3 regions of the Allobranchiibius huperziae genome follow, and region 3 is predicted to be linked to each of the others. Evidence: predicted binding sites of a transcription regulator. Region 3 holds the regulator's gene; each other region holds the start of a gene.
The links. Region 3 encodes LexA, which represses DNA repair genes until DNA is damaged. Its sites were predicted from a motif close to TCGAACANNTGTTCGA; they were not measured.

Region 1 (3,270 bases), 870 kb from region 3:
GTGGGCCGCGATCGACGACTGGACACCGCCCGAGAACGAGACGGTCGGCTGAGGCCGTCGTTCTTCCTCTCCGCTCGCGTCGGAACCCGCCCGGACGGCGTTCGCGTTCGTTGACGGTCTTTGAACGCCGTCAACGAACGTGAACGCCGTCAGCGTCATGCCGCGTGTCCGGTGCCGGGTCGCTGGGGCATGAGTCCGGGGGTGAGGTCCCAGGTGACGCCGGTGGTGGTGACGGTGGCGGTGAGCAGGTCGCGGTGCACGATGGTGTGGTGGCGTGCGCACAGCAGGGCTGCGTTGCTCAGGGTTGTCTGTCCGCCGGCCCACCAGGGGGTGATGTGGTGGGCGTCGCACCAGTCGGGTGGTCGGTCGCAGCCGGGGAACGTGCAGTGCCGGTCGCGGTGGATGATCGCGGTGCGCAGGCCGCCGGTGAACAGGCGTCTGGTGCGGCCGACATCGAGGGCTTCTGACTCGCCGCCCAACACCATCGGGATCACGTTGGCGTCACAGGCCAATCGCCGTAGGGTCCCGGCGTCGAGCAGGTCGCCGTTGATCGTCCGCCCGATCCCGGGTAGGTGGCCGGCAGTGGTGAGCTGGTCGATCAGGGTCTGATGATCGAGGGTGATCACGATCTTCGCCGACCCGCCGACGGTGCCGCTGCTGTGCGAGCGGTCCCCGTCCAACAGCCGGGCCGCCACCTCGGCGAGCTCGGTCAGTGCGTCCGCACGCCGCTTGCTCGGGGTGCGGGTGTCCCGCTCCGTCACTGCGCCAGGAGCACTGGGGGCCGCGCTCGGCGTCGGGTCGGCCGCGGCATCAGCAGTGTTCCCGTCAGAGCGGGGTGCGGAAAGAGCCTGAATGGCGTGTCTGATGACCGCGGCGTGACCGGCCGAGAGGTCTGCGGTCAACCGGGTCAGCCCGTTGGGCAGGTCGGCCCAGGTCAACGTCTCGCACGCCTGCTGGTGCTCCTCCTGCGCGACCAGCACCTCGGGGGCGAACCGGCCGATGATCCGCGCCGACAGGTCCCGCAACGTGCGGGTCCCGGTGTGCGACAACGCCAGGTACCAGGACAGCACCTCATCCCGATCCGCACCGGGAATCACCGGCAACACCTTCGGGACCTCCCGCAACGCCACCCGCGCACAGCTCACGCTCACCACCCCAGCGGCCAGCGCATCCGCCACCACCCGGTTGCGCGGGTCGGCGCACCCGGTGGCGACCGAGCCGATCCGGCGGAAGACAGCCGGCTCGGCTGTCACGGGCGCACCCGCCATACCGGCGGCGTTGGCTTGGGTGATACACGCACCGACCCATCCGCCCGCATCGGTCGCCGTGGAGCTCGCGACCACTCCGCGGGTGACCGCCTCGGTCGTGGCGACCGCCGCCAAGGACTCCGCCCGGGAGACCAACCCCACCATCGTCGCGACGAACCCACCCAACTCCGCCTCACCGAGTTGGTACAACGCACCGTGCCAGTCCTGCAGATCCGTCACCAACTCGGCCAGCCGATCCAGCAACCCAGCCGCAGCACCCGGCCCGGCTGACACCAGCCCTGAAGCGGGCGGAAGCTGTGCATCAGGCACCCGGGAGATCCCCTCGACACCCATCCGCACCCACCCCCTCCCTGGTTGTCTGGCGGGTCTGCGATCTACCCCTCATCGTACGCGCGTTCGAAGTTAGACGCAAGGGTTATCGAGGCGAATCTTCATACTTCTCAATGTGATTCGCCTGTACGTGATCCACATTCCCCGCCGAATGCCGGTGTTGTCCACACCGGGGTGGGTCTGCTTGTCAACTCGCGGTGAGCATCCGGAGGGAGAGTGCGTCGATGCGCGCGCGGGTCTCGCCATCAGTCGCGATCTGCGCGCACAGCCCCTGCACCTCGCCGAATCGGATCGATCCCCGGACGGCAGTCCGCACGTGCGGATCGTTCGCTCGCCAGCCCGCGATCGGGCACGGGCGATCCGACTGTCGGTAGCGCCGGCAGTCTCGCGTCGCACGCCCGCAGGTCGCTGAAGCGCACCAAAGCCCGCACCGCATCCGAGGCACGTCCGATGCGGTGCGCCCAACATCGCCCCTCCCTGGGACCTGCTTGTCAGCGCGCGGTGAGCACCCGGAACGAGAGCGCGTCGATGCGCGCGCGGGTCTCGCCATCGGTCGCGATCTGCTCGCCCATCCGCGCGCACAGCCCCTGCACCTCGCCGGAAGCGAGCCCGGGAATCAGCCTCAGCACCACCCGCAGCTGACCGTCGTCATCGCTCTCGCAGTCGGCCGACACCACCGCCGGCTCGTCCCGGACGGCGCGGGCGATGGCATCGCGGACGAACGGGTCGGCGTACGCCGGGAGCCACGCACGCTGAGTGGCCAATGCCCACACCATGCTGGGGCGCACGATGCGCAGGTGCTCCGAGCCGAGGTCGAGCACCAGGACATCGCACCCTTCGGCCACCGCCGCCTGAGCGGCCTGTGCGGACGGGACCGGACGGGGCCGTGCGTCAGCATTCCAGGCGTGCAGTGCCTGCACCCCGGAGAACACCGGCAGGGCCCGTTCGCCGTCCGGGGCCGTCAGCGTCACGACGGCCATCTGCGTCGATTTCTCGACGGTGAGCCCGTCGTCGGTGTCCTCCGTGTCGTCCGCCGTCGCGACGATCGGCACCAGCAGCCGGACTGCCGACAGTGCCGACATGAACGTCGTGTCGTCGGCATCGATGGCGGCCATCAGCGCCGTGTCCGCCTCGCCGGTGTCCTGCTCGAAGCCGGTCGCAGGAAGCTGCCTGCCCTCCCACGGCTGATCGGCGGAGTCGTGGTGGTCGCTCACGGCCGCCCCGCCGCGTCGAGCGCCTGACCGAGTGTGAAAGCCCCTCGATAGAGCGCGGATCCGACGATCGCGCCCTCGACACCGTCGGGCACCAGGGCCCGCAGAGCCTCGATGTCGGCGACGGTCGACACCCCGCCGGACGCGACGATCGGGCGGTCGGTCCGCGCACAGACGTCGCGCAGCAGCGGCACGTTCGGCCCCTGCAGCATCCCGTCCTTGGCGACATCGGTCACGACATACCGAGCGCACCCCTCGGAGTCGAGTCTCGCCAGCGTCTCCCAGAGGTCACCACCCTCGCGGGTCCACCCGCGAGCCGCCAGCGTCGTGCCGCGAACGTCGAGCCCGACCGCGATCCGATCGCCATGCTCGGCAATGGCTTTCGCAGTCCATTCCGGATTCTCCAGCGCAGCTGTGCCGAGATTAACCCGACGGCACCCACTGGACAGTGCGGCAGCGAG
Region 2 (3,270 bases), 600 kb from region 3:
GGACGCCAACCGTTCGATCGTCGAGGTCGAGAACTTCCTGGCGGCGACCAGTCAGATCGCCCAGACCTCGTTGCGCGCCGTACTGGGTAAGGCGGAGCTGGACACCCTGCTGTCCGAACGGGAGCGGCTCAACGCCGACCTGCAGAAGGTCATCGACCAGCAGACCGAGCCGTGGGGCATCAAGGTCCTCATCGTCGAGATCAAGGACGTGGAGATCCCCGGCAGCATGCAGCGCGCCATCGCGCGGCAGGCGGAGGCCGAGCGCGAACGTCGCGCCAAGGTCATCAACGCCGAAGGTGAGTTCCAGGCGTCGGCCAAGCTCGCCGAAGCGGCCGATGTCATGTCGACCAACCCCGCCACCCTGCAGCTGCGCTACCTGCAGACCCTGCTGGAGATCGGTAGCAACAACAACAACTCGGTCGTCATCCCCCTGCCGATCGACCTGATCCAGGGTGTGCTCAGCGGCTTGAAGCCGAGCGCCGACGCTTCCGACAAGGTCGCCGAGGCCAAGAAGGCTGCTGACGCCGTCCTCGCGGAGAGCCGGGTTGCGGGCGACGCACAGCCGGAGATGGACGCGGTCGTCAGCCCGTCCTGAGGTTTCCGCCGCACTTCGGTCGCGCTGCACGCTGACGGTGTTCGCGTTCGTTGACGGTGTTCGAACGCCGTCAACGGCGGTTAACGCCGTCAGCGTCATGCGGCGGGTCGTTGGCCGGGTCGGGCGGGCATGAGGCCTGGGGTGAGGTCCCAGGTGACACCGGTCGTAGTGACGGTGGCGGTGAGCAGGTCGCGGTGCACGATCGTGTGGTGCCTTGCACACAGCAGCGCTGCATTCGACAGGTTCGTTCCGCCGCCGGCCCACCATGGGGTGATGTGGTGGGCGTCGCACCAGTCGGGTGGTCGGTCGCAGCCGGGGAAGGTGCAGTGCTGGTCTCGGTGGATGATCGCAGTTCTGAGTCCGCCGGTGAAGAGGCGTTTGGCGCGCCCGAGATCCAACGGTTCGGACTCGCTGCCGAGGACTGCGGGGATCAGGTCGGCATCGCACGCGAGTCTGCGCAGGGTGCCGGCGTCGAGGTGGTCGCCGTCGGTGCTGTGCCCGATTCCCGGTAGATAGGTCGGCGCGAATCCGTTTTCGTCTGAGCCGTGTTGGCCGAGCCGGCCCGCGTCCCGGAGCCCCTCGTACAGAGTGTTGTAGTCCAGGGTGACGAGGATCTTGGCGGTCCCGCCGAACTCTCCGACCGGCCGCGAGCTGGTGCCGTCCAACACCCCGGCGGCGGTGTCGACCAGTCGCACCAGGGCGTCCGCACGCCGCTTAGCGGGGGTGCGAGTATCCCGCTCTGGCCCTTCGCCGCCAGCTGCCACCGGCGCGGGAGCGGATAAGGCGCGCAGGGCGTGCTTGACCATGGCGGCGTGCCCGCTCGAGAGTTCGGCGACGAACCGGGTCAACCCGGACGGTAGGTCGGCCCAGAACACCGACTCACACTCCTGCTGACGCTCCTCATCCCGCACCAGCTGCTGCGGCGCGTACTCCCCCAGGATGCGGGTGGTCAACTCCCGCAACGTCTTTGCGCCGTAGTCCGACAACGACAGGTACCGGCCCAGCAGGTCATCCCGATCCACGGTCGGCAGCTGCGGCAGGATCATTGGCACCTGCCGTAACGCGGCAGCAGCCACCGGCACACTCGCCGACCCGGTCGCCAACGCCTCAACAACCACCTGATTGGCCGGATCCGCACAGTCCACGCCCACCGAACCCACCCGGCGCACCACCGCGGGTTCGACACCAGCTGCCTGACGGGCGACCCACGCCGGAGCACCCGTCGCCGTGGAGTTCGCCACGGTCCCCCGACTCAGCGCATCCGCGGTCGCCAGCGCGGCGACGTTCTCCGCGCGAGCTGTGATCCGCAGCATGCCCCCGACGACCTCACCCAGGGCCGCTTCGTCCAGTTGCCACAGAGCGTCCGGCCATTCGTCCAGCCCGGCAGCGAACTTGCCCAGCAGAGCCATCAATCGGTCACCGGTACCCGGCGCAGCAGGGCGCCGGTGCTCAGTTTTCGACTGCGCCATGGCCCCTCCTGCGCTGATGACGGCGCCCCTTGCCGTCTATCTTGAATCATACATGTGTTCGACTCCTGGCGCAAGGGTAAATCCAACGAATGTCCCTGCCAGTAGTTATGATTCGAGCTAAAAATATCCACATCCCCCGGCGTCGGTGTTGCTATTTCAGCAGTTGTCCACACATAAGAAGCGCTTCTGGTGCCGACACGAACAGATATGGGATGGGCGTGCGCCGGGGGTTTCATCGAGGGCCAATCAGCTGCGCTACCGATGGGCCCGCTGGGATGCCCCGGTGCAGTTTCGCTCGCACGTCACCTTGCTCGGTCTTGTCGGCGTAACGCTCCTTGCGTGACTGCACCGAGATGCGGGGAGGATGTGCAGCGGCGGTGCTTCGGCGCCGGGGTGCCGCTGCAGGCGATGCGCCTGCACCTCGTTTCAGAGGCTGCAGATAGCGGCTCCGAGACCCTGGATCTGGGGTGATGAGGTCATCGGCGGCCGGCGTCTTAGGCTCGATGAATGACGACCACCCAGACGCCTCCTAGGGCCGAACAGGCTGATACGCGGCGTTCGACCGTGGTAGCCGCTGTCCTCGACGTGGTGCTCATCGTGGCGTTCGCCGCGATCGGGCGGGCGTCGCACTCCGAGAGCCACCCCGTGCTCGAGTCCGCGGTCGTGGCGTGGCCGTTCCTGGTGGGTGCGGCCGCCGGGTGGGCGGTCGCGGTGGGTGTACGGCGGTGGGCGCCGGCGTCGCTGCGAGCAGGCGTGCCGATCTGGGTGGGGGCCGTCGTGATCGGAATGGTGCTGCGGGCATTGACAGGCCGCGGGGTGGCGGTCAGCTTCGTGATCGTCGCGACGATCGTGTTGGGAGTGTTTCTCATGGGCTGGCGTGTCATGGTTGCCGGATGGCAACGACGGATGCGCAGCTGAGAGCTACCAACTGGTCCGGGACGATCGACTACCGCTCAGGTCGGCGGATTCGACCCGCCTCCATCGAGGAGCTGCGGCGGGTTCTGCGCGAGGCGCCGGCTGCGAAGGTCACCGGCTCCGGTCACAGCTTCAACCACGTCGCGGACAGCGAGCAGGGCTGGCAGCTGGATCTGTCGGGGCTCGTGGAGCCGCCCGTCGTCAGTGACGACCGGAGCACCGTCGAGGTCAGCGGGGGGATGACGTACGGCGCGTTGGTGCCCTACCTCGCGCAGGCCGGGCTGGCCCTCG
Region 3 (3,270 bases):
GTCGGCCCTGCTACGGGGCGCCAGAAGGCGCGCGGCCGGACTCAGCGAGGCAGGCGCAGTTGCTCGCCGGCGAACACCTGCAGGGTGTTCAGTCGATTGGCGGCCTGCACCCGCTGCACCGCATTGCCGATCGGCAGCTGGGGGTAGGCGTGGTGGGCGACCGAGGACAGGGTCTGGCCCGACTGGACGACCACGGTGTCGTAGCGCTGCGCGGACCCGCCGCCGCCCACTGCGGCACGGGCTCCCGCCACTCCCCCGACGAGACATAGCAGGAGTGCGCACAGCGTGATCAGCAGGCGACCGCGACGAGTGATGTGCATCGTCGGCGCAGGTGCGTCCACGAGCGCGGGCAGATCAGGGACCGCGCGCAGGTGGCCGCGACGGATGGACGCGGGCGCCGTACGTCGCGATGCGCCGGGACGACCCGGCCGGGCAGGGGTGGCGGGAGTGACCCAGCTGGGAACAGCGGTGACGGCACTCATGAGATCCTCCGATAACTCGTCGATCGTACGTGTGTGCGATCGATCATCTGTCTGATGTCTAGCACGCGCGTTCGAGAAAATCCAGACACGCCCCGAACAGATGTTTGGAAAGTGTGTCCGACTCTCGTAATCTCGTGCTCACCTGCAGAACTGAAACACCGACCACCGACAGCCCCTGCTCAGCAGTTGTGAATCCGCGGAACGACGCCGAATACGGCGACTCATCGGTCCCGGGGACGCAGCCGTTCGGACACCTGGGGCGGGCGGTGGCAGCACGATCCACTCGGAGAGGGACGGACGAAGACCATGGCCAAGGTGCACCAGATGCCCGAGCGCGACGACGACGGTTTGACCACCCGACAGCGGCGCGTGCTGGAGGTCATCCGCAACTCCGTGGACCGGCGCGGTTACCCGCCGAGCCTGCGCGAGATCGGCGAGGCCGTCGGCCTGACCAGCCCCAGCTCCGTCGCTCACCAGCTGTCGATGCTCGAGCGCAAGGGCTACCTGCGCCGCGACCCCAACCGGCCGCGCGCCATCGAGGTCATCTCACCGGACCAGGACAAGGACCAGCGCGGCTACCGGGGCGGGTCCAGCGTCACCAACGCGCCGGACGGTGACCTGAGCGTCGAGGACGAGACCGGCATCGGCGACCGACGACCCAGTGCGTCGTACGTCCCGGTCGTCGGACGGATCGCCGCGGGCGGTCCGATCCTGGCCGACGAGGTCGTCGAGGACGTCTTCCCGCTGCCCAAGCAGATCGTCGGCGAGGGCGACCTCTTCCTGCTGAAGGTCGTCGGCGACTCGATGATCGACGCCGCGATCTGCGACGGCGACTGGGTCGTGGTGCGTCAGCAACCGACCGCGACCAACGGCGACATCGTCGCGGCGATGCTCGACAACGAGGCGACCGTCAAGACCTTCAAGCGCACCGGGGGCAAGGTCTGGCTGATGCCGCACAACACGGCGTACGACCCGATCGACGGCGACGACGCCGTGGTGCTGGGCAAGGTCACGGCGGTGCTGCGCAGGGTCTGAGCGACCGCGGTCGCCCGGCGCTCCTCAGGCGCGTTAGACGCCCGGTGCACCCACGGCCGGCGCTCCCAGTCGGTCCGCCAGCGCCGTCAGGGTGCTGCCCAGCGGCGCCTCAATCTTCAGGTCGGTCTCGCCGTCCCCGCGGGTCCATCCGTCGTTGATCACGATCACGGGCACGCCGATGCGGGCGGCCCGGCGCACGAACCGGTAACCGGACATCACCGCGAGCGACGACCCCAGGACGAGCAGCGCCGACGCCTCTTCGACGAGGCCGAAGCATTGCTCCACCAACGGTTTCGGCACCGATTCGCCGAACATCACGACGTCCGGTTTCAGCAGGTCCGAACCGCACACAGGGCAGTCGGCCGTGACGAACGCGCGCACGATCGCCTCGGGCAGCGCGACGTCACCGTCGGGTCGGACCGCGCCTCCGATCGCGCGGTCGAATCCGGGGTTGGCGTCGCGCAACCAGTCGTCCATGTCATCGCGGCGATGCGTGCTCGAGCAGGCCATGCAGACCACCCGCTCCAGGTTGCCGTGCAGCTCGAGCACCTCGCTCGCACCGGCCGCCTGATGCAGCCCATCGACGTTCTGGGTGATGACGCTCGTCAGGGTGCCGGCGGCGAGAAGCCTGGCGACCGCGCGGTGGCCGTCATTCGGTCGGGCAGCCGCAAAGCGTGGCCAACCGACGTAGGAACGTGCCCAATACCGCTGCCGCGCTTCATGACTGGCGCGTAGCTCGGTCACCGTCATCGGCTGCACCCGACGTACGCCGCGGGCGTCGCGGTAACTCGGCAGACCCGATTCGGTGGACAGGCCGGCTCCGGTCAGGGCGACCAGCCCGCCATCCGCCAGGTAGCTCGCCAGTCCGTCCCATTGATCCGGGCGCACTCCCTCGGGCACCGGGGAGACCGCAGACTCGAGCACGTCATCAGTGTCGCACCGGCCCCGTGGCCCCGTGGGTGCGCGGGTGGCCACTGCGATGCATGGCTGGTGCAGAACGAAAGCACGAAGATGGGTTCCGATGGATAACCTTCCATTATATGATTGGCGGATGATCGACGCTGCGGGCCTGCGGGTCATCCGGGCCATCGCCGACGAGGGCAGCTTCACCGCTGCGGCCACCTCTTTGGGCTACTCCCAGCCCGCCATCTCCCAGATGGTGCGCCGTCTGGAGGACCGGATCGGCACCGTCCTGGTCGAGCGCCTGGGCCGCAGCGTGCGGCTGACCGAAGCCGGCGCGGTGCTGGCCCGTCACGCGGGCCCCGTGCTCAGCGCCCTCGAGGCCGCCGAATCAGAGGTCGCCGCGATCGCCGGGTTGCGCGCCGGCCGCGTCCGCCTGATGGCCTTCCCCTCCTCCTCCTCGACACTCGTCCCGCACGCGCTCGCGATGGTGCGAAAGGCCTACCCCGACGTCGAGGTGACCTTCACCGAGGCCGAGCCCCCCGAGTCGCTGGCCGCACTGCGGGCCGGCGAGTGCGACATCGCCGTCGCGTTCGCATACGACGGTGCGCCGCTGGCCCGCGGCGAGGACGACATCGAGGCGTTCCAGTCCCGCAAGCTGCTCGACGACGAGGTGCGCCTGGTGGTGCCGTCGGACCACCCGCTCGCCGGCGCCGCGTCGGTGCGGATGACCGACATGGTCGACGAGCAGTGGATCGCGGGATGCCCACGATGCCGCGGACACCTGCTCTCCCTGGCCGAGCGCGCCGGATTCAGCCCGTCGGTCTCGTTCGAGACCGAGGACTACGTAGCG

Region 1: a site for LexA is predicted at 1,653-1,668, ahead of HNR15_RS06830 (HNH endonuclease signature motif containing protein). Genes of this name have one in related genera too.
Region 2: a site for LexA is predicted at 2,111-2,126, ahead of HNR15_RS08050 (HNH endonuclease signature motif containing protein). Genes of this name have one in related genera too.

What each region holds. Positions count from the first base shown of each region.
Region 1 covers NZ_JACCFW010000001.1:1,421,659-1,424,928, reverse strand. Annotated here, with positions in the region: gene HNR15_RS06835 (1-acyl-sn-glycerol-3-phosphate acyltransferase) at 1-52, shown strand, start outside; gene HNR15_RS06830 (HNH endonuclease signature motif containing protein) at 156-1,601, opposite strand; gene HNR15_RS18595 (hypothetical protein) at 1,786-1,914, opposite strand; gene HNR15_RS06825 (SseB family protein) at 2,090-2,812, opposite strand; gene priA (bifunctional 1-(5-phosphoribosyl)-5-((5-phosphoribosylamino)methylideneamino)imidazole-4-carboxamide isomerase/phosphoribosylanthranilate isomerase PriA) at 2,809-3,270, opposite strand, start outside.
Region 2 covers NZ_JACCFW010000001.1:1,693,036-1,696,305, reverse strand. Annotated here, with positions in the region: gene HNR15_RS08055 (slipin family protein) at 1-595, shown strand, start outside; gene HNR15_RS08050 (HNH endonuclease signature motif containing protein) at 691-2,064, opposite strand; gene HNR15_RS08045 (DUF3054 domain-containing protein) at 2,629-2,982, shown strand; gene HNR15_RS08040 (FAD-binding protein) at 2,958-3,270, shown strand, end outside.
Region 3 covers NZ_JACCFW010000001.1:2,294,855-2,298,124, forward strand. Annotated here, with positions in the region: gene HNR15_RS10790 (hypothetical protein) at 42-482, opposite strand; gene lexA (transcriptional repressor LexA) at 789-1,517, shown strand; gene HNR15_RS10800 (NAD-dependent protein deacetylase) at 1,551-2,441, opposite strand; gene HNR15_RS10805 (LysR family transcriptional regulator) at 2,569-3,270, shown strand, end outside.